DNA from 3 places in the Priestia sp. YIM B13491 genome. Region 2 is predicted to be linked to each of the others. Evidence: riboswitches for the same ligand, from Rfam matches in the RefSeq annotation. Region 2 holds a riboswitch; each other region holds the start of a gene.

Region 1 (7,683 bases), on a different contig from region 2:
GTTCAAAGAAGGGTTTGGTCCACAAGAAGACGAATACTTAATTCGCAAACACGTGAACAGCTGTTTCATTGGAACAGAGCTAGACAGTTATTTAAAAGCAAATGGTTATGATACGCTTATCTTAATAGGACTAACTACCAATCACTGCGTCTCCACGACTGCCCGCATGGCTGGAAATCTAGGGTACAGAACGTACGTTGTAAACGATGCAACAGCTTGCTTTGATGGTATGTCCTACGATGGAAAAACAAGGCTTCCTGCAGAAGATGTACATACATTCGCACTGTCTTCTTTGCATGAGGAGTTTGCGACGGTCGTTTCTACAAAAGAGACACTTCAAGTTCTTCAAACCTTTCAATATGCTCAAAATCACAACTGATGTGCATGTGCACATCGGTTTTTTATGTAGATTATGTTTATTAAAAGAAGTAAAATAAAGATAATTCTATACTATAAGGAGTTTGTACATATGATCATTCGTTATGCTAAAGAAGAAGATTTACCTATGCTTGTTGAAATTTATAACCAGTCTGTTCAAACAAGTGCTGCTACTTTTGACTTAACGCCTGTAACAGTAGAGCATAGAAGGAGCTGGTTTAATAATCATATTAGCAATGAACTTTTTCCGCTTATTGTCGCAGAAAAAGATGGGGTAGTAGCGGGCTATGCTTCGCTTTCTTCTTATCGAGATAAAGAGGCGTACATTCAAACGGTAGAGCTATCGATTTATATTGATAAAAACCAGCAGGGGCATGGCATTGGAAAAAAGCTTATGAAGCGAATTTTGGAATTAGCTAAAGAACTCAACCATCACGTTGTTATTTCAGGGATTACAAAAGGGAATGATATCAGTATCAAAATGCATGAGCAATTTAATTTTACATTTTGCGGAGAATTTAAAGAAGTAGGCTGGAAATTTAATCAGTGGCAAGATGTTCTTTTTTATCAGCTTATTTTATAAGATGTATGACACCTTTACACATTGTAACGTTTTAGTTTCATGTGTAAAGGTTATTAAAATAATAAGTCGTTTTATTATTTTAATACGAAAGGTGTTAGCTATCATGAATACACATTTTCAATATCAGTATCTAAGAGCTATTCCAAAAAGATGGTCAAAAAAAGAACTGCATATCCAGCTGAATAGAATCAAACACAACTCTGAACTATCTACTATAGCAGCAGATCCGCTTTTTTATCTGTTAGAATGTACCCATTCAGGCCTTCAAACTCAACAAGAAATCATAGACTACATCCAAAGCATTCCTACTCATCAACTTCCATCTTTTGTAACCTATTTAAGCAGGTTAATTCAGCATATTTATTATATAGAAGCTGCTGATTACTGTAATCGCCCCCTCAAAGGTTATATGCTTGTTATGAAAAACCAGCCCGCCTATATATCTCTTCATTTTGCTGATCAGATCACGTAAAAAAGCTCTCTATTCAAAAGAATAGAGAGCTTTTTTTATTCGTATTTTTTTACTGTTACTTGGCATTCTTTTAACGGAATAAGTTTTGACTTTTTCGTCCATTTGTATCCTAACCAAACAATTAAGAATAAAGGAAGTCCGATATAAGAAACAAGTACACCGTACCAGTCAATCGAATCACCCGTAAACGCCGAATAGTTTTGACCTAAAATGACAACAGCACATAAAATAAAGGCAAAGATAGGACCAAACGGGAAAAGTTTTGCATGATATGGAAGTTCACTCAAATCATGACCTTGAGCAACAAATGCTCTTCTAAAACGATAGTGGCTGATGGCAATTCCTAACCAAGCAATAAAACCAGACATACCAGAAGCGTTAAGTAACCACGTGTATACCGCACCGTCTCCAAAAAATGAAGCACCAAATGCAAGTGTACCGACAAGTGCCGTTGCGATTAAAGCATTAACCGGAACGCCTCGTTTATTTACTTTTGCTAAGAACCTCGGTGCTTTTCCATCTTTCGCTAAGTTCCAAAGCATACGCGTAGAAGCATACATACCTGAGTTACCAGCAGATAAAACGGCTGTTAAAATAACGGCATTGATAGCTGATGCTGCAAACGCCAGACCTGCTCGTTCGAATATTAAAGTAAATGGACTTACCCGCACATCATCACTTGCTAATGAATCCGCTGTGTATGGAATAAGCATCCCGATAACAAAAATAGCTAAAATATAAAATAACAAGATGCGCCAGAAGACTTGTTTAACTGCGCGAGGAACCGTTTTTTCCGGATCTTCACTTTCTCCAGCTGCGACTCCAAGCAACTCTGTTCCTTGGAATGAAAAACCAGCAGCCATAAAAATACCTAAGACAGTAAAGAATCCACCGTGAATGGGTCCATCACCAAGCGTGAAGTTTTTAAAACCTGGTGCTTCATTGTTAAAGATACCAAAAATCATCATAATACCAATAACTAAAAAGATGATAACCGTTACTACTTTAATTAACGAAAACCAAAATTCAGATTCACCAAATCCTTTTACAGAAAGGTAGTTAAGCCCAAACATAATTAATAAAAACAGGGCACTCCATAAAATAGAAGAAGAGTTTGGGAACCAAAATTTCATAATAAGGGCTCCAGCCGATAATTCAGCTGCAATCGTAATAGCCCAGTTATACCAATAGTTCCAGCCGAGAGCGAAACCAAAGGATGGATCTACAAACCGAGACGCATACGTACTAAACGAACCGGCTTCAGGCATATAAGCTGCGAGCTCCGCTAGGCTGGTCATCAAAAAGTAAACCATGACACCAATGATAGCGTAAGCTAAAAGCGCTCCCCCAGGTCCTGCTGTGTGAATTGCTCCACCACTTGCTAGGAATAAGCCGGTTCCGATGGCTCCTCCTAATGAAATCATCGTCAAGTGGCGAGATTTCAACCCACGTTTTAATTCTTGCTGCTCTTGCATAGATAAATACTCCTTTCGAATGTACGGAAAGAGACGGGATAACATAAAAAAAGCCCGCAGTATATGTGCGCGCTTTTAAATCTGAAAACCGCGTCAACCTTCCGTGAAGATAGCTCTTCACATCACTCGCATGATGTGACAGTTCTGTTCCTGTTCGGAGACAGCCCCAGCTTAAATCAACCGAGAAGTGATCTAAACTTCGGCAATTTTTCCTTTCAAGCAACATCCTCAATGTTCTCTGCATTTCCGTTGCTTTACTATTAAAAACTGCGACCTCTACCTCATCGATTAGGATGAGGGTTTTTTATATTCATTTGACATAAAAGAAGTATACCAAATACTAAAACGATTGTCATTATAAAAAATAGATTCAGAAAATAGAAACATCTTTGAAATCTCTCGAATCTATTTTGTTACATATGATATAATGGATGTTGTCATAATACTACATAAATATCCGAACGTACCACAGGGGGAGCCGCCGTGCTGAGAGTGAACAAATTGTTCAGACCCTTCGAACCTGTTAGTTAACGCTAGCGTAGGAATGTGGGAATAGTAGCATATATTTGCTTACTCCTGTGTAAACCGTTTGATATGAATGATTCAAAAACAGGAGTGAGAAACGTGAATAAAGCATTACCTTTACAGGCTAAAATTGAAATAGCTATTTTTGCAGCATTGGCACTTCTACTTGATCTTTTGCCTTCCATTAAGATTGCAACGGCTGTGAGTATTTCGTTCTCCATGGTGCCCATTTTTATTATGTGCTTTCGCTGGGGAGTAAAAGGCGGGGCTCTATCTGGTCTATTATGGGGGCTTTTACAGTTGGCAACAGGAACGGCTTATATTTTAACAGCGCTGCAAACGTTTATTGAATATATTGTGGCTTTTGCTTTTATAGGTTTTGGAGGTATTTTTTCGCAATCTATTAAAACAAATTTAGCTAACAATAACAGATCAAAAGCTTTTGTTTTGATTGTTTTATCCCTTATTATCGGCAGCTTCGCACGGTATTTCTGGCACTTTATTGCGGGTATTATTTTCTGGGGATCATATGCGCCAAAGGGCATGTCCGCTCTATGGTATTCTTTTTCAATGAACGGGATTTCAATGGTAGGATCACTAATAGCCTGCTTAATCATTCTTTCACTATTAATTCCATCGGCATCAAGAATGATTATAACTAAATCACACTCATCATAAGCAAAAAGACTAAATCTACCAAGATTTAGTCTTTTTTGTCATTTGTCACCTTTGTTTACACAAAAGTGTGTCAGGTTTGATAACATAGTTAGTGAAATATTCAAAAAACTGTTTTATGATAATCACCATATTCAAACGAGATAAGGGATTGATAGCATGCTACAGAAATGGATCACGAGCATAGGTTTAGATATTGGAACAAGTACAACAAAACTGATTGTAAGCAAGCTGTTAATAGCAAATCAACAAAATCAGTTTACGCTGCCAGGCTGTCAAATTATTGATCGTCGCGTAACGTATGCAAGTTCTATCTATACCACTCCTATGCTAAACGATGTTGAAATCGATGTTCAACGATTAACGGTACTACTAGAACAAGAGTATAAGAATGCAGGAATCTCCTTAGATCAAGTGGAGGCAGGTGCTGTGATCATCACAGGAGAAACGGCCAGAAAGAAAAATGCAGAAAGTATCGTTCACTATCTAGCCGAACATGCTGGGGATTTTGTTGTTGCAACAGCCGGCGCTGACTTAGAAGGAATATTAGCTGCAAAAGGATCAGGAGCAATCGAACGTTCTGCTGAAACAAATGCAGTAATTGCCAATATTGATGTAGGAGGAGGAACTGCTAACATCGCTTTATGTCAAAATGGAAAAGTTATAGAAACGTTTACACTGCATGTGGGAGGAAGATTAATTCGTCTGAATTCAGAAGGTTTGGTTACCTACGTTTCTTCTCATTTAACTGAATTTTTGAAAAATAATTCTTTAACACTGCGAGAAGGTGAAAAAGCAACATTTGAAAAGCTCTCGTCTATCTGTCAATTACTAGCTGAAGAAACCGTGAATTATGTAAATGCGCTGAATCAAAATTCCTCGCTGATCGTTTCTCCTCATACAAGATCTTCTATCCCCGAAATGATCATGGTTTCAGGAGGAGTAGGAGAAATGATGGAGAAGCAAAAGCCAAAAACAGTGAAGGAAGTGGCCATACATGGAGACGTTGGTCCGCTTCTAGCATATCATTTTCAATCCATCCAAGTATCTCAAGCCGCTGAGACAACGCGCGCTACTGTAATTGGGGCTGGTATGCAAAATACAGAAGTTAGCGGATCAACTGTATACATTGGGTCAAAGCGGCTGCCGTTAAAAAATATACCGATTGTAGAGATACCTGTTCAGCAAGAAGAGAAATGGAATCCGCTGATGTTTCAAGAAAGAGCTCGAGCGGCATGTATGCAGGCTTCAACTATTTTCAGCGCAGAAGATCCCCCCGCTGCTATTGCTTTATCTCATTTTCCTTACTGCAGCTATAAGATGCTTCAAGAATTAGCAAAAGTAATAAGCGCTGAATTTATTGCTTGTTTTAAAGGAGCTAAGTGCCTCGTTGTTCTATGCGAGCAAGATATTGCAAAAGCTTTAGGACAAGCATTAGCTAAACAGAGGAAAGAGTTAGAAATTATTTGTTTAGATCAAATTGATTTTACACACGGAGATTACATTGATCTAGGGTTACCAGTAGCTGGAGAAGCGATCTCCGTTTCCGTTAAAACGCTCGCTTTTTCATCATAATCTACTAAATATACAAGGAGGAAACGATGTTTAAAACTACACGATTGTTAGGAGAAACATTTTCATTTTATAGCTTAAAAGAAATCATGGCCAAAGCAAACGAAGAGCGTTCTGGAGATCAGCTCGCAGGAGTTAGCGCTGAGTCAATGAAAGAACGAATGGCAGCAAAGCAAGTCCTAGCTGATATCACACTTGCTGATATCAGAAACTATCCGCTGCTCAGCGCAGATGAAGACAACGTCTCGGCATTAATCGAAAGTCAGATTGATTCATCTGTTTACGATATTATTAAAAATTGGACAGTAGGGGATTTAAGAGAATATATTTTATCCGATCAGCATAGCGGAGAAGACCTTCTTGCACTTAGCCAAGGATTAAGCAGCGAAATGATTGCGGCGGCTACTAAAATTATGTCCAATTTAGATTTAATTCAAGGAGCTGCCAAGATAGAAGTGCAAACTACTTGTCAAACGACTATCGGCCAAAAAGGAGTATTGGCTTCTAGAGCCCAGCCTAATCATCCTTCAGATAATTTAAAAGGAATGAGAGCATCTCTATACGAAGCGTTAAGCTATGGAATTGGAGATGCGGTTATCGGAATTAACCCTGTTATTGACACAACGGATAATATCTACGCGCTTTTAAATGAAACAAAAAATATAATCAACGAATGGTCAATTCCTACTCAAAACTGTGTATTATCACACGTAACGAGTCAAATGAGAGCAATTGAAAAAGGAGGATCTGCTGACTTGATTTTTCAAAGTTTAGCAGGTACAGAAGCTGGTAATGATTCATTTGGAATTTCACTGTCTATGCTCGATGAAGCGACAGCGTTAATTCGTGAAAAAGGAACGGCAAAAGGTCCAAACCGCTGGTATTTTGAAACAGGACAAGGTTCTGAACTGTCAGCAGAAGCTCACTATAACATTGATCAAGTAACGCTCGAAGCCAGATGCTACGGCTTAGCTCGTCACTACAAGCCTTTTTTAGTTAATACAGTTGTTGGATTTATTGGACCTGAATACTTATATAACAGCAAACAAGTTCTACGAGCTGGGTTAGAAGATCATTTTATGGGTAAAATGCACGGCCTGCCTATGGGAGTAGACGTATGTTACACCAACCACATGGATGCTGATCAAAATGATATGGATAATTTAAGTATGCTTCTGGGAACAGCTGGAGTGAACTTTGTCATAGGAGTGCCCATGGCTGATGACTGCATGCTAAACTACCAGTCTCTTAGTTATCATGACATTGCAACGGTCCGTAACGTGTTAGGTCGTACCCCAACGCCGTTATTTCAAAAGTGGCTTGAAGATCAGCGTATTATGGACAACGGGCGCTTTACGTCTAGAGCCGGAGACCCAACTATTTTTATGAATTTGATTTAAGGAAGGTGCTTACTATGATACCAAAGTCAAATCGCGATCCGCTTGAAACACTTAAACAATTTACCCCTGCCCGCATAGGTGTCGGCCGTACAGGAACAAGGCCGCTAACAAAAGACGTTTTATCTTTTCGCACGGATCACGCTGCAGCTGTAGACTCTGTATATGGAGTAGTTTCAGAAGATATTTTAGCCGAGTTTAACCTTTTCTCTGTGAATACACGTGTGGAGTCAAAAGAACATTATTTAAAACGGCCAGATCAAGGAAGGTTATTAGCAGATAACGCTAAGAAAGAAATTTTTAAAAACTGTGTGCAGCGGCCTGATGTACAAGTGGTAGTCTCGGATGGACTGAGCGCCAAGGCAATTGAAGAAAACATAAGCGACGTCTATCCAGCTTTAATTGACTCCCTGCAGTCATATGGACTTCATATCGGGACTTCATTTTTTGTAAAAGGGGGACGAGTTGCGTGTATGGATGAAATAGGCGAGATCATAAAGTCAAAAGCACTTGTGCTATTGATTGGGGAGCGACCTGGACTGGTCAGTGCTGAATCAATGAGTGCTTACATGTGCTATGAACCTAGCAAAGGCAAAAAAGAGTCTG
Region 2 (7,683 bases):
AATTTGAATAAACTCTCCGTTTGAATAGTATGCACCTTGCTGATACACGATAGATGCCGCTGAACCGGTATTAATAACTGAGTTCGTCGATTTTCCAAAAACAATCCCAGGTCCACCTGTAGCCATAATAACCGCGTCAGCTGGGAACGTTTTAATTTCCATTGATTTTAAATTCTGTGCAGAAATTCCGCGACAGCTGCGCTCATCGTCAAGAACAGCACCTAAGAATTCCCATCCTTCGTACTTTGTCACAAGTCCGGCAACTTCATAGCGACGAACCTGCTCATCTAATGCGTACAATAATTGTTGACCCGTTGTTGCTCCAGCAAAAGCCGTACGGTGATGCTGCGTCCCGCCAAATCGTCTGAAGTCTAACAAACCCTCAGGAGTACGGTTAAACATAACACCCATGCGGTCAAGTAAGTGAATAATACCAGGAGCTGCTTCACACATTGCTTTTACAGGTGGCTGGTTGGCTAAAAAGTCTCCGCCGTACACTGTGTCATCAAAGTGTTCCCATGGTGAATCCCCTTCACCTTTCGTGTTTACGGCTCCGTTGATTCCACCTTGCGCGCAAACTGAGTGAGATCTTTTTACCGGAACTAGTGAAAATAAATCTACTTGCTTGCCAGACTCAGCAATTTTTATTGTTGCCATCAAGCCAGCTAAACCGCCACCGACTACGATGATTTTTCCGTTACTCATCGGAACCCCACTCCTTCAAAACCTTAATTTTATGCAAATGCGAATAATGTACGAACACCTACAAATGTAAGTGCTAAGAAGATTGCTAATGTCACATAAGTTGAAATTCTTTGAGAACGTGGTGTTACAGTTAACCCCCAGCTAACTCCAAATGACCATAGACCGTTTGCAAAGTGGAAGATCGTAGATACAACACCAACTATGTAGAATGCAAGCATTGCCGGGTTGCTTAAAATTCGTTCCATCATTTGAAAATCTACTTCTTTTCCAAGCGCAGCTTGTATTCTGGTTTCCCATACGTGCCATGTGATGAAGATAAGTGTGATTACACCTGAAACACGCTGAAGGATAAACATCCAGTTACGGAAAAAACCGTAGTTGTTAACGTTTGTTTTAGCAGTGAATGCGATGTAAAGACCGTATATTGCGTGAAAAACGATTGGTAAGAAAATAATGAAAATTTCTAGAGCATAGCGGAAAGGTAAGCTCTCCATGAAGTGAGCTGCTTGATTAAATGATTCTTCTCCCTTTGTCGCGAAATGATTCACAACTAAATGCTGTGTTAAGAAAATCCCGATTGGTATTACCCCAAGTAATGAATGGATTCTCCGATATTGAAACTCTCTGTTTGCCGCCATCTGCGTAGACCCCCCTTAGTTAAATGAACATAGTTTGTGAAGAACTTTCTTACTCCCACTAGACAAATAGATTAATCGTGAATACAGGAAATGAAAACCTTTGCATTTCCTAATAAAGTATGTGACAGGTTAATTTTACTCCCATCGATTAAGAGCGTCAAGGCAAGATGTTTAAATCTTCTATAAAATATAAATTTATAAAATTTTATATTTGTTAACGCTTACTGTATTGATGTTACAGATTTTTTCTTTCTATTATAATATTGCTTGCCACAAATAAGTAAGCGTTTACTTTATGCTTTTATTGTAAACAAGTTCACAAAACATTTACACAGGTAAAAGTACCCTTTTAAAAGGTATATTATGGATTTTTCATCTTTACATCTAACTCTTTTTACCATAATAAAGATCCTCTTACATTTTATTAAAAAAATGCGTGAGAGGTTTTTTAGATTTGTATATAATAGTAGTAAAGAAAGAGGGGAAAGCATGAGCAATTTACAAACAGAATCACAGCAAGAACTTGAAGAGACGATGGAAACATCAGAACCTAACGTCACAGCTGAAACAGAGAGAACTCTTGATCACGTTTCATATTTCGGATACAGCCTTTTGCGTGACGTGTTAATTCCAGAGCTTCTTGGAGACGAAACAAATACCATTTCATACTGGGCAGGAAAACACCTTGCGCGGAAATACCCATTAAATACAATGGATGAAATCGTCGCTTTTTTTAAAGCAGCTTCCTGGGGAACACTGACGCTTGCAAAAAAAGATAAATATTCACTCGAGCTTGAGTTATCAGGTGATGTGGTCAGCAAAAGATTTCAGCAGGAAACTTGTTCGTTTCATCTTGAGTCAGGATTTGTGGCTGAACAGATTCAGCGTCAAAACAACTGCCTAACAGAAGCCTACTTAACACATAAAGAAAAGAACGGAAAAGTGCTGATTTCCGTGCAGTGGGACCGAAAAGATATCTTACCTACCGAAACACGCGCGGAGCGCTATAAAAAGTAGGAAATACGTATATATAAAAGACGTGGAGATACCACGTCTTTTTTCTCTTCTTTATACGTGCACTGCTTGCTGCTCTTCTAATTCAAATGCTACGTGAAGCGTCTCAACAGCTTTTACCATATCAGCGTGCGGTACAACTGTAGATACTTTAATTTCAGACGTGCTGACCATCTTCACTTCAATTTTCTCCCCTGCCAGCACTTCAAACATTTCGGCTGCAACGCCTGGATTAGAAATCATGCCAGAGCCGACAATTGATACTTTAGCCAGACCGCTTTCATGTTCAATACGCGTATATCCTAAAGTAGATTTATACTCTTTTAAGACGGCAAGAGCGGCATCTACGTCTACGGTTTTAATAGAAAATGAGATAGAGAGACGATTATTAGCCGTTACGTTTTGAATAATAATGTCCACATTTAACTGTTCTTTTGCTAATGCTGTAAAAATAGTAGAAAGAGTTTGCAACTCATTGTTTAACCCTTCAATTGTCACTCGTGAAATATTATCTTCAAACGCAATTCCTCTTACGACTAAGTTTTGTTCCATTGAAACTTCCTCCTCAACAATCGTTCCATTCTCGTTTTCTAAGCTTGAACGCACTTCTAGCGGTATCTGATAATTTTTTGCAAACTCAACAGCGCGCGGATGCAGCACCCCTGCTCCCAAATTAGCTAATTCTAACATTTCGTCATATGAAATAGAGTGAAGCTTACGAGCATCTTCTACATAGCGCGGATCTGTCGTAAACACTCCTGTTACGTCTGTATAAATATCACATTTTGCAGCTTTTAATGCTGCGGCAAGAGCTACTGCCGTAGTGTCAGAGCCGCCTCGACCTAATGTTGTAATGCTTCCATCTTCTGAACAGCCTTGGAATCCAGCTACTACTACGATTCGGCCTCTATCTAATTGGCTTTGAATACGAGTCGTGTCAATGTGCTGGATTCGTGCATTGCTGTGAACTGCTTCCGTCTGGATACCAGCTTGCCAACCTGTTAGCGAAGTTGCTTCATACCCTTTATATTGAAGGGCCATTGTTAACAGGGAAATCGTTACTTGTTCTCCAGTTGTAAGAAGCATATCCATTTCGCGTTTGCTTGGACTGTCCGTAATATCACTTGCTAATTTCACCAGTGCATCTGTCGTTTTGCCCATTGCCGATACAACAACAACTACTTGGTTACCGCGCTCTGCTTCTTGAATAACACGGTTTGCTACATGTTGGATACGTTCAACAGAACCAACAGATGTTCCACCAAATTTTTGAACGATTAATGCCATAATTTTGTTCATTCCTTTTCAATAAATTTGCATATGCAGGATGATGAGAAGCTAAATTTTTTTACTCAGACAATAAAAAAAGCAATGAGATGAGCTCTCATTGCTTAACGAACGAAAATTATAAAACATAACCGTCCACTGCCGTGAGATAGCTCTCCAAGAATCTACATCTTGACAATCCTACGTTTATTCAACGCAGAACCAGCAATCATTACTATGAGGTAATGTTCACTTCGGCAAATTTCCCTTTCCGTCTCATTCATAAGGGCTCATACCCTTCCTGATACGTACTGATTAAATTTGCACCTCTATCTTCACTTCATTTGATGAAGTGTCGTATGAAATTAGTTAATAGCTTATCAAATATTTTCTATTATTTCAAGACTATTTTTGTAATGTTTCATAAATTTTTTCAGCAATGTTTTGAGGAACACCTGAATTTCGAATATCATCAACCGTTGCTTCTTTCAATTTTTTCACCGAACCAAAATACTTTAACAAAGCTTTTTTACGCTTTTCTCCCACTCCCGGAATGTCGTCCAGAACAGACTGAAAAGCGGACTTAGAGCGCACTTGACGGTGGAAAGTAATCGCAAATCGGTGAACTTCATCTTGAATTCGCTGAAGCAAATAAAATTCTTGACTATTGCGTTCAAGCGGTATGATTTGAGGAGGCTCACCAATCATCAGGTTGGAGGTTCTGTGCTTATCATCTTTGACAAGACCTGCTGTAGGCACTAAAAGTCCCAATTCATTTTCGAGAACGTCCTGTACTGCAGCTAAATGCCCTTTGCCTCCATCTACAACAATTAAACCTGGAAGCGGAAGACCTTCTTTTAACGCTCTGGAATACCGTCTGCGAACGACTTCTCTCATGGAACTGTAATCATCTGGTCCCTTTACGGTCTTAATTTTATATTTGCGATATTCTTTCTTTTCCGGTTTCCCATCAACAAAAACAATCATCGCAGAAACGGGATCTGTCCCTTGAATATTTGAGTTATCAAATGCTTCAATCCGGTAAGGCGCTGCAATTCCAAGCTCTTCTCCTAACCGTTCAACTGCGCCAACCGTGCGCTCTTCATCTCGTTCAATTAAATAGAATTTTTCACCGAGCGCAATTTTTGCATTTTTACACGCAAGTTCTACTAATTCTTTCTTTTTGCCTCGCTTTGGATGCTGAACCTCTACTTCTACTAATTTCTCAGCTAACTCTGCATCAATCGTTGCTGGAACCAGCACTTCTTTTGGCTTAATATTTTTGGCATAAAACTGACCGATAAAAGTTAAGAAATCTTCTTCTGGCTCTTTATAAAAAGGAAACATAGAAACTTCTCGCTCAATTAATTTCCCTTGGCGAATAAAGAAAACTTGAACACACATCCAGCCTTTATCATAAGAATAGCCAAACACATCTCGATTAACAAAATCATTAAACGTTACTTTTTGCTTTTCCATTGTCGCTTCAATATGAGCAATTTGATCTCGATATTCTTTAGCCCTTTCAAAGTCAAGTTCTTCTGAAGCTTTTAACATTTTTTCAGTTAACTCTGTTTTGACATGCTCATATCCACCATTTAAAAACCGAGTGATATTTTCAATAATTTGTTTGTTTTGCTCTTCTTTTACTTCTTTTACGCAAGGAGCTAGACATTGCCCGATATGGTAATACAAACAAGGTCTGTCTGGCATGGTAGAGCACTTTCTTAGTGGATAAATGCGATCAAGAAGCCGCTTGGTTTCATTTGCAGCTTGAACGTTAGGATAAGGACCGAAGTATCTCCCTTTATCTTTTTTTATTTTTCTTGTAATAACAAGCCGGGGCTGTTTTTCAGCTGTAATCTTAATAAAGGGATAGCCCTTATCATCTTTAAGCATGATATTGTATTTTGGATCATGCTTTTTAATTAAATTCATTTCTAAAATAAGCGCTTCTAAATTAGAAGATGTGACGATATATTCAAAATCGACAATGTCGTTTACAAGTCGAAGCGTCTTTCCGTCATGAGATCCGGTAAAGTAGGAGCGCACTCGATTTTTTAATACTTTTGCTTTTCCTACGTAAATGACCGTTCCATATTTATCTTTCATCAAGTAGCAGCCGGGCTGATCCGGTAAAATAGCCAGCTTTTCTTTTAAATAATCATTCATACTTTTCTCCTTCCTCTTCTCTTACTCTGTCCATCTATACATTCGCTTATGAAGCGTAACCTACATTCTTTTCTGCTTTACAATACATGCACATAAGCCGGATTTGTGACGGTGTTCCTTACATCTAGTATAAAACAAACGAACGCATATTCGCTAAATAAAAGTATTCCCAAAAGAGAAAAAGTGGAGAAAAAGAAAAAACCTAGCCTGAGCTAGGTTTTGACTTACGCGTGTTTATTAATTAATTCTGTTAATGCTTCTTTTGGTTGGAAACCAACTACTTGATCAACTTTCTCTCCATCTTTAAATAATACTAAAGTTGGGATACTCATAACACCAAATTTTCCAGCTGTTTCTTGGTTTTCATCAACATCTACTTTCACGATTTTAACTTTATCGTTAAGTTCACCATCAATTTCTTCAAGAACTGGAGCAATCATTTTACAAGGGCCACACCATGGTGCCCAAAAGTCAACAAGCACTAGGCCTGATTTAATTTCATCTGTAAAGTTTTTATCTGTAGCATGTGCAATAGCCATTTTAATTCCTCCTAAATATATGCAATATCCAAATTCTACTCACAGTATATCACCTTCAAATAAGGTTTGCTAACTTTTTGCTTACATTTATACTGTTTATTCTTCGCTCTAGTTTGTACAATTTACATAAAAACATACGTAGAAAATTTCGTTTTCCGTGAGGTTGAGACATAACGAAATGAATTCCATCTAAAGGTGAACAAATAGTATACAAAGACTGAACCGCTTGTGCCACCGCAGTTGATTTCTGTGCAAGACTTCGCTTTCTGCAGGAGTCTTGCACAGAAATCAACTGCTGCTAGAAAGACCCACACACATAAAGTTTACCCCAACAAAAAAACGAACCACTAATCAAATATCTTGATCAATAGTTCGTTCTTCACTTCGTCTAAAATACTTTTGTCCCAGCCTCTTACGCAGACTGTACTTTCAGCTTTTTAAATTCTTCCGTTAGCAGAGGCACCACTTCAAATAAATCTCCAACGATTCCGTAATCAGCTACTTTAAAAATATTAGCCTCAGGATCTTTGTTAATAGCAACAATAATTTTTGAATTTGACATGCCGGCCAAATGCTGAATGGCTCCTGAGATTCCGCAGGCAATGTATAAATCTGGTGTGACTACTTTGCCCGTCTGACCGATCTGAAGAGAATAGTCGCAGTAATCTGCATCGCATGCTCCGCGAGACGCCCCAACAGCTCCATTTAACACGTCCGCTAGTTCTTGGAGAGGTCCAAAACCTTCCGTGCTTTTTACACCTCGACCACCTGCAATCACGACTTTTGCTTCGGATAAATCAACCCCTTGCGTTGCTTTACGTACAACTTCTTTTACAACTGTACGCAGGTTTTTGATTTCAACATTTAAATCCTCTACATCACCTGTACGTCCGTCGTCTTTTGCAAGCGGTGAAATATTATTTGGACGAATTGTGACAAACGTAAAAGCATCGGTCATGATTTTCTTTTCAAATGCTTTACCAGAATAAATTGGTCGGGTGAAGACTACTTGATCCCCTCCAACTTCTACATCCGTCACATCGGAAATAAGTCCTTTGTCTAAGCGAGCTGCCAGTTTTGGCGCTAGGTCTTTGCCAAGAGCCGTATGGCCAAATACGATAGCTTCAGGCTGTTCACTTTCAATGATGGCTAATAACGCCTGAGCGTAGCCATCCGATGTATAAGCAGCTAAATCTTCATGCTCCGTCACAACAACTTTATTCGCTCCGTACGCAATAAGCTCTTCACTTAAAGCTTTTACGTTCTTTCCTACTAACGCTGCAACAATTTCTCCACCGTCAGCTACAGTAGATGCTGCGGAAATCGCTTCAAACGATACGTTTCGTAAT
Region 3 (7,683 bases), on a different contig from region 2:
ATTTCTTTCTTTTTTGCTAGCATTTCTTTGTACAGCACGGACAATTCCTGCTTTTGCTGAGACGTCAGCTGCACGTCTTTTGTTTCTGGCTGAGGATGGTTTTCCGCTAATACAGGCGTCGCGCTCATAAATAAAAAAGCTGCTGCTGCACTTATCATAATCTTTCGCAAACAATCTACTTCCTTTCATCATATAGTAGTTGTAGTTTGCGAACTTCTATTTGTTTTCATTCATTCTGTTTGCTTAAGACTCGATAGCTCCTCTTACATCATAGTCGCTAAGATCAATTTCCATTTCTATTTCAAGTGCTAATTTAGCAAGCTCTGAACCAAGATAAGGACCCGACGTTAAGCCTGAAGCTCCGAGACCATTGGCTACTAGTATTCCTTCGTAAGCCGGAAGAGCTCCAATGACTGGCAAGAAGCCTGGAGTAAATGGTCGAAACCCTACCCTTGTTTCTAAAACTGTGCTTTCTGTTAAGCCGGGAGCAATTGATAAGGCCTTTGAAAAAATTTCATGAAGCCCACCAGCAGTTACTCGCAAGTCATAATCCGTGTCGTTTTCATGTGTTGCTCCAATAACAATTTGACCTTGTTCAAACGAAAGAATATATTGGTCGCTTGGAGGCATCACAACGGGCCAGTCTTTTGTATCTAAATCAGGGAGATGTAAGTGAACAATTTGCGCTTTTTGAAAGCTTGCTAAAAATTTTACTCCAAGAGGCTCTAGCAATTGATTTGCCCACGCTCCTGCTGTCACGATTGTTGTACTTGCTAGAAGGGTTTGTCCATTTACGGCAACGCCCGTTACTCGATTATTTTCATAAAGAAGTTCTGCGTTTCCTTCTATTATTTTTGCACCGTTTTTCTTCGCTGCATTCACAAGTGCGTTTCGAAGAGCTCTTCCGTTAACGCGAGCGGCTCCACTAATATGAACTGAACTGTATTCTTCCGAAAGAACCGGAAACAAAGCCTGTGTTTCTTTAGCAGATAAACGTGTAATCTCGCCTATTTCGGGAGCTTCTTCCCGACGCTTATATGCTCTTTCTTCCATTTTTTTAAGCTTTAGTTCATCCGTATGTAAGCTAATTGCTCCTACTCGCTTATATCCCGTATCCGTTTCTCCATCTTCTTCTAATTGCTGAATTAATGTTTGATAGTACTTAGCGCCGCCTTTTGCTAAGCGGTACCATGCTTTATTTCGACGCTGTGAAAGCCATGGACAAACAATTCCTGCTGCTGCATCAGTAGCTTGACCAGCATCCTTGCGATCTACCAATGTCACATCTGCTCCTGCTTTTGCTAAATGATATGCTGTAGAAGCTCCAAGTATCCCAGCTCCAACTACGATGTATGTTTTCATACCAAAACACCCTTTTCTTTCTTCTAGTATTCTCATGCTATATGTACGCAATTTTAGCATAGCAAAAAAAGAAGTCACATACTAGGCGAAGCTATTTTGAGCTTACTTTTATGTCTTGCTGACTTTGACATATAGCTCCCTTCATCTCGTAAACAAAAGCGGTAGCAGTTCTTTTACGGAGATTATAGCAGGGTGAAGACAGTCATAAATAGTGGTAGTACGTCTTTAACGCTGCTTACGGCTTTTCCATTATAGTTTCTGAATAAAAGCAAAGAGAATAAAATTTCTATAATATGTAAATAAAAAGAAATAACCATTATTTTAAGGAGAGCGTATGCAATCTTCATTTGTATTATTTTTTATCATTCTTGGTTTACTATTTGGCAAGTGGCGCAGGTATCAAGAATACTATCCTACTTTGCTGTTTTGGGTCACGGGGAATTTGCTTTATGAAGTACTGCTGTTTCATCACCGCGTATGGGTATTTCACCCTGTTGGTATTGATCACCTTTTTCTACCCGATCACCTAATGGTTTCCCTTGGAATAACCTTAATTATTTATCCGTTTGTTATACCGGTTTTTTTAGGAAGGCTACCGCTGCATGTAAGCGGCCGGCTGTGGTGGATTCTTTTGTGGGCGCTTTTATTTACTGTGATTGAGTTCATTGCTTATGTTAATCACAGTATCACTCATCATTATGGATGGTCGCTGCTGTGTTCTTTTCTCTTCAACATTGTCACGTTCTCACTTTTAGTCATTCATCAGAAGACAGCGCTGGGTGCTTGGGTTCTATCTGGAAGCTTCATAGCCTTCTTATTTATTTTTTTTGATATTCCTATGCCTTAACTTTTCATTGACTAGACGGAGGAAAAGGAAATATAATAGAAATTACATTTAAATATAATTTTCCTCTCTGAGAATAGAGGTGCATGAAATCAAGAGTCACTTATTGGAGACTAATGGAGTCTGTGAAGATAAGTAAAAGGGATTTCGTGCCGAAGTATATAAACATCCATTGTGTTCATATACTGGTTCAGTATTGAATAAATGCTGAGCTGTCACAAACCATTTGGTTTGTGGAGAGCTATTGAAGAGATGTTGATGCCTAGAATGTAATAATACTTTATTATTATGAAACCAAGACGCGTGAACATCACTTCACGGGTCTTTTTTGTGTTTTTCTACTAACCATCAAAGTTCAAAGTTATAGTTGAATGATTTAAATGGAGGGATACGGATTATGTACTTACATGGAACGAGTAAAATTAACAGCAGCAATCATTTAGAAATTGGGCAGTGCGATACGGTCGAACTGAAAAAACAATACGGCACTCCCCTATACATCTACGATCAAGAATTAATTGAGACGAAATGCAAGGCCTTCCATTCAGCCTTTCGAAGAAGCGGATTTTCATATCAAATCGCCTATGCAGGGAAAGCCTTTCTTTGTATGGAAATGGCTAGCCTTTTAACGAAGCTTGATATGTCACTAGATGTGGTCTCAGGAGGCGAATTATTTACAGCGCTTGAAGCTGGATATCCAGCTGAACGCATTCATTTTCACGGCAATAATAAAACGATTGAAGAAATGGAAATGGCTCTTGATGCGAATATTGGCTGTTTTGTTGTTGATAACTTTACCGAACTTGAAGTTTTGCATGCCTTAGCAGCTGAGCGCAAACAGAAAGCATCTATTCTTCTGCGTGTTACTCCAGGGATTGAAGCCCATACACATGAATATATTATGACCGGACAGGAAGACTCCAAGTTTGGATTTGGTCTTTCCAATGACCAAGCCATGAAAGCGGTAAGTTCTGCGTTAGAAAAGCCTTACTACGATCTTTTAGGCATTCATTGTCATATTGGTTCGCAAATTTTTGAAGTAGATGGTTTTTCTCGCGCCATTGATATTTTAACTGATTTCTTATTCAGCATTCGTGATAAAATGGAATTTGAAGTAAAAGTTTTAAACGTAGGTGGTGGTTTTGGTATTCGTTATACCGAAAGCGACTCTCCTCTTCCAGTTGAGTATTATGTAGATGCACTGACAGAAAAGCTAAGCCGCACGTTAACTGAACAGAATTATACCCTTCCAGAAGTCTGGATTGAGCCTGGAAGAAGCATCGTAGGAGAAGCAGGTACAACGCTTTATACAATTGGATCAACAAAGGAGATTCCAGGTGTACGAAAATACGTAGGAATTGACGGCGGTATGACCGATAATATCCGTCCTGCTCTTTACGATGCAAAACATGAAGCTGTCTTGGCTAATAGAGTGACGGATAAAAAAGATGAAACAGTATCAATTGCGGGTAAATGCTGTGAATCAGGAGATATGCTTATTTGGGATATTGATTTACCGCGCGTTAATCAAGGAGATTTATTAGCAGTGTCCTCTACAGGTGCCTACAACTATTCAATGGCTAGCAATTACAACCGTATTCCGCGCCCTGCTGTTGTATTTGTAAAAAATGGAGAAGCTCGTCTTGCTGTAGAGCGAGAAACATACGAAGATTTGGTGCGTAAAGATGTAAAGCCAGTCGTTACTACGTATGCAATGAGCAAATAATAGCTGTTCTTGCGTAGTAAAGAAGCTATTGTTGTTTGGAGGAAATCTAACTATGGTTTTAAGTGTATTTAAAACGTACAGATCATCGCTTATTCTGCTTCTCGCTATTTTAATTGGCGGGATAGCAGGATATGCTATCGGGCCCGATGTGGCAGTCGTAAAGCCCTTTGGTGATTTGTTTCTTAATTTAATGTTCATGATTATCGTTCCCCTTGTCTTTTTTAGTGTGGCTTCGGCGATCGCAAACATGAATGAAATGAAGCGTCTTGGTAAAATTATGCTAGGTATCGCCGTTGTGTTTATCGCCACTGCTGCTGTTTCAGCCGTTTTAGGCTTTTTAGGCGCATCACTTTACAATCCGCTACATAATGTAGATACTTCTGCCATTAAAGAATTGATGGGTGACAGTGAAAATACAGCTGAAAAAATGACGCTTTTAACTCAGCTTGTTAGTACATTTACTGTACCTGATTTTGTTCAGTTATTTTCGAAAGAGCACATTTTACAATTAATTGTCTTTGCCGTTATTTTCGGTATTGCTACAACGATGGCTGGCGAAAAAGGACAGCCTATGGCGAAATTTCTGACTTCCGGTCAAGAAGTATCGATGAAGGTTGTTAAAATTGTGATGTACTATGCTCCAATTGGTTTAGGGTGCTATTTTGCTACTGTAGTAGGAGAACTTGGACCAAAGATCTTACAAGGGTACGCTAGAGCATTTATTCTTTATTTATTAATTGCAATCGTTTACTATTTCGGTTTCTTTACGCTATATGCATGGATTGCTGGCGGTAAAGCAGGAATTAAGCTGTTTTGGAAAAATGCAGCTGCTCCTTCTATCACCGCTATTGCTACCTGTTCTTCTGCTGCATCTATTCCAGTCAATTTAGATGCAACAAAGAAAATGGGTGTGCCGCTGGATATTGCTGAAACGGTGATTCCATTAGGAGCAAACACCCATAAAGATGGTTCTGTTATCGGTGGTATTCTAAAAATTGTTTTCTTATTCAGTTTGTTTGGCAAAGATATGACGTCTGCTACGAGTATTTTGAGCATATTAGGCGTAGCCTTTTTAGTTGGAGCCGTAATGGGAGCAATCCCTGGAGGCGGTATGATTGGCGAAATGTTAATCATTACAATTTACGGATTTTCGCCAGAAGTTCTGCCCATTATTGCGGTCATTTCCACAATTATTGACGCCCCTGCTACGCTTTTAAACAGTACGGGAAATACAGTAACAGCGATGCTTGTTACAAGGTTTACAGAGGGAAAAGACTGGATTAACAAAATTATCACCACCGATAAAGTCGCCTAGCAAAAAAGCAAAGGGAACAGTTTAGTGACTCTCCCTTTGCTTTTTTCGTGTGCAGTAATATCGATAGCGGTGTATAAAGTCTGTAAATACGCACATTCTATAGGTATGTTTCATAACCGAACTGGAGGTGTCGTCTAATGAGTAACGCTGCAGGAGGTTCAAAGAAAAATCAACCGAATGATGCGAATCATGTAAGCGCAGAAACAAAAGCTCATCAAAAACGTCTCACTGAGCAAAACAAACAAGAACATCAAGCTGAAGAGCGAAAATAAAATGACGTTAAAGAGCGCAGCACCTGCGTTCTTTAACGTCATTTTATTTTTAGAGAGAACTTCATAACTCCGCTCATTATAGGTCTATCGTACAACCTCCTTTCAAACTTTTACATATTCTATTAATAGGTTTGTAAAAGGAGGAATGATATGATGTTTTCTTGGCTAGAGATTACAGCCGCAGCCTTTGGACTTTCAGTTATTTTGATAAGTTTTGCATTTTTGCCCGAACGTACATGCAAAAATCTTTATATTCCTCATCAGCTAGCAGCAAAATCTATGTTTCTCTATAAAAAGATTATGCGTTTTATTAATCAATTTCGACAGAAATTTTAGTTCATTTCCTTTCCCTGGTTTTATTCATTGGATATATCCTCCCCCTTTTTAATTAGCGCATTTACAGTAAATAATTTAATGGTTAAAATAAAGAGTAAAGAAAAAGGATAAGCAGTTTGCAGAAATGGAGTTTCACATGGAAATCAGAGACTTAGAATACTTTATAGAGGTAGCGAATCATAAGAATTTTACAAAGGCAGCGCTGCAAGTTCATTTGTCTCAAACAGCTTTAAGTAAAGCCGTCAAAAAAGTAGAAAATGAACTAGGATTTGAGCTTCTTGATCGTTCAACAAGAGAATTAAAGCTAACCGATGCAGGAGAAGTTGTGTATCACCAAGCAACTAAAGCTCTGTCGGTGTTAAAAGACATGCCTCACTTGTTGGGAGATTTAATGAACTTGCAAACAGGGCAAATCAAGATGGGAGTCCCTCCGCTCATCGGGACCTTGTTTTTCCCGAAGATTGCAAAAGCATTTAATGAACAATACCCTAAAGTATCTCTAGAGCTTATTGAATTTGGAGCAAAAAAAATTGAAGCACTTGTGGAAGAGGCTGGTGTAGATATGGGGATTGTTATGCTTCCTCTTACAAGCGGTCATGATGAACATTTTCACGTATACCCGTTCGTTAAGGAGAGATTTCTTTTATACGCGCATAAAAACCATCCTCTAGCGAAACGTTCTTCCGTCTGGATGAAAGAATTGGAGCATGAAAAATTCATTATGTTTAGTGAAGAATTTACGCTGCACGACCGGTTAATTCAAGATGCTTTAAAATCAGGCTTTGTGCCTTCTATAGCGTATAAAAGTTCTCAATGGGATTTAATTATTGAATTAACAACGGCAGAACTAGGTATTGCTATTTTACCCGAATCGCTTTATGCCAAAGTGAAAGATCCCAATATTACTACCGTACCTATTGCAGATCCTGAAATGATGTGGGAACTTGGAATTATTCTGTTAAAAGAACGCTACAGTTCATTCGCTGTACGAGAATTGATTAATTTTTTAACCGAAAAACAAATGACAGATAAATTGGGGCCCATTTAAAAAGAGTCTGGAACAAAAGTATGTTAGTTCAAGGACAATCCGAACGAGTTTGGTTGAGAATCCAACTCGTTCGGATTTTTTCGTAGGGAAGCTGAACGTAGGTTTCATGTATGTATTTGCTTCTAGCTGTTGATTGGATGGGTTTCGTTATGTCTCCGTCTCTTTTTATGTGTAATACAAATTTTATCATTCAATAATCCCTACAATGAATCCATCATAGCCTTTGCTTCCAACGGTTTGTATAGCCGTGGCGCTGATTCGTTTTTCTTGAGCCAGAACATTCATAAATTGACGAATTCCCTTTACATTTTCATCTTCACTTTCTGAGTTCACCACATGCCCTTGACGAACAACATTATCACAAATAATCGTACTTCCTCTTTTCGATAATTCTAGAGCCCACTTTAAGTAATTTGGGTTATTCGGCTTGTCAGCATCAATAAAGATAAGATCAAACGGCTCTGTTCCCTTATCCTTTAATACAGCTAATGTATCAAGCCCGGGGCCGACAAGGACTTCTACTAAGTGGCTTACTCCCGCTCTTTTTAAATTAGCTCTTGCTACTTCTGCATGCTGAGCGCTCAATTCGAGCGTAATCAGCTGTCCGTCTTTAGGAAGAGCTCTGGCTAGCCAAATCGTGCTGTATCCTCCAAGAGTACCAATTTCCAAAATGCGTTGAGCTCCTTTTAATGAAGCTAACAAATGCAGAAACTTTCCTTGACTAGGCGATACGTCGATGGCAGGTAATCCAGCCTCTTGATTTGCCTTCAATACCTCATC

Evidence for each region. Region 2 has a riboswitch for lysine ahead of ACFX4E_RS00870 (aspartate kinase). Riboswitches for the same ligand answer to the same signal wherever they lie in the genome.
Region 1: linked by a shared signal. The riboswitch ahead of ACFX4E_RS20660 (amino acid permease) and the one ahead of ACFX4E_RS00870 (aspartate kinase) in region 2 are both predicted to bind lysine.
Region 3: linked by a shared signal. The riboswitch ahead of lysA (diaminopimelate decarboxylase) and the one ahead of ACFX4E_RS00870 (aspartate kinase) in region 2 are both predicted to bind lysine.

What each region holds. Positions count from the first base shown of each region.
Region 1 is NZ_JBHZOR010000006.1:49,800-57,482, reverse strand. It holds gene ACFX4E_RS20675 (cysteine hydrolase family protein) at 1-379, shown strand, start outside; gene ACFX4E_RS20670 (GNAT family N-acetyltransferase) at 470-961, shown strand; gene ACFX4E_RS20665 (hypothetical protein) at 1,065-1,433, shown strand; gene ACFX4E_RS20660 (amino acid permease) at 1,469-2,908, opposite strand; lysine riboswitch at 3,011-3,195, opposite strand; TPP riboswitch at 3,370-3,470, shown strand; gene thiT (energy-coupled thiamine transporter ThiT) at 3,503-4,111, shown strand; gene ACFX4E_RS20650 (ethanolamine ammonia-lyase reactivating factor EutA) at 4,268-5,683, shown strand; gene ACFX4E_RS20645 (ethanolamine ammonia-lyase subunit EutB) at 5,710-7,080, shown strand; gene eutC (ethanolamine ammonia-lyase subunit EutC) at 7,095-7,683, shown strand, end outside.
Region 2 is NZ_JBHZOR010000001.1:175,554-183,236, reverse strand. It holds gene sdhA (succinate dehydrogenase flavoprotein subunit) at 1-705, opposite strand, end outside; gene ACFX4E_RS00880 (succinate dehydrogenase cytochrome b558 subunit) at 735-1,343, opposite strand; gene ACFX4E_RS00875 (YslB family protein) at 1,833-2,360, shown strand; gene ACFX4E_RS00870 (aspartate kinase) at 2,412-3,644, opposite strand; lysine riboswitch at 3,786-3,963, opposite strand; gene uvrC (excinuclease ABC subunit UvrC) at 4,029-5,795, opposite strand; gene trxA (thioredoxin) at 6,020-6,334, opposite strand; gene ACFX4E_RS00855 (electron transfer flavoprotein subunit alpha/FixB family protein) at 6,747-7,683, opposite strand, start outside.
Region 3 is NZ_JBHZOR010000004.1:525,776-533,458, reverse strand. It holds gene ACFX4E_RS17700 (YckD family protein) at 1-170, opposite strand, end outside; gene ACFX4E_RS17695 (NAD(P)/FAD-dependent oxidoreductase) at 244-1,362, opposite strand; gene ACFX4E_RS17690 (CBO0543 family protein) at 1,697-2,209, shown strand; lysine riboswitch at 2,276-2,458, shown strand; gene lysA (diaminopimelate decarboxylase) at 2,604-3,932, shown strand; gene ACFX4E_RS17680 (dicarboxylate/amino acid:cation symporter) at 3,985-5,247, shown strand; gene ACFX4E_RS17675 (hypothetical protein) at 5,385-5,519, shown strand; gene ACFX4E_RS17670 (hypothetical protein) at 5,670-5,855, shown strand; gene ACFX4E_RS17665 (LysR family transcriptional regulator) at 5,992-6,903, shown strand; gene ACFX4E_RS17660 (O-methyltransferase) at 7,090-7,683, opposite strand, start outside.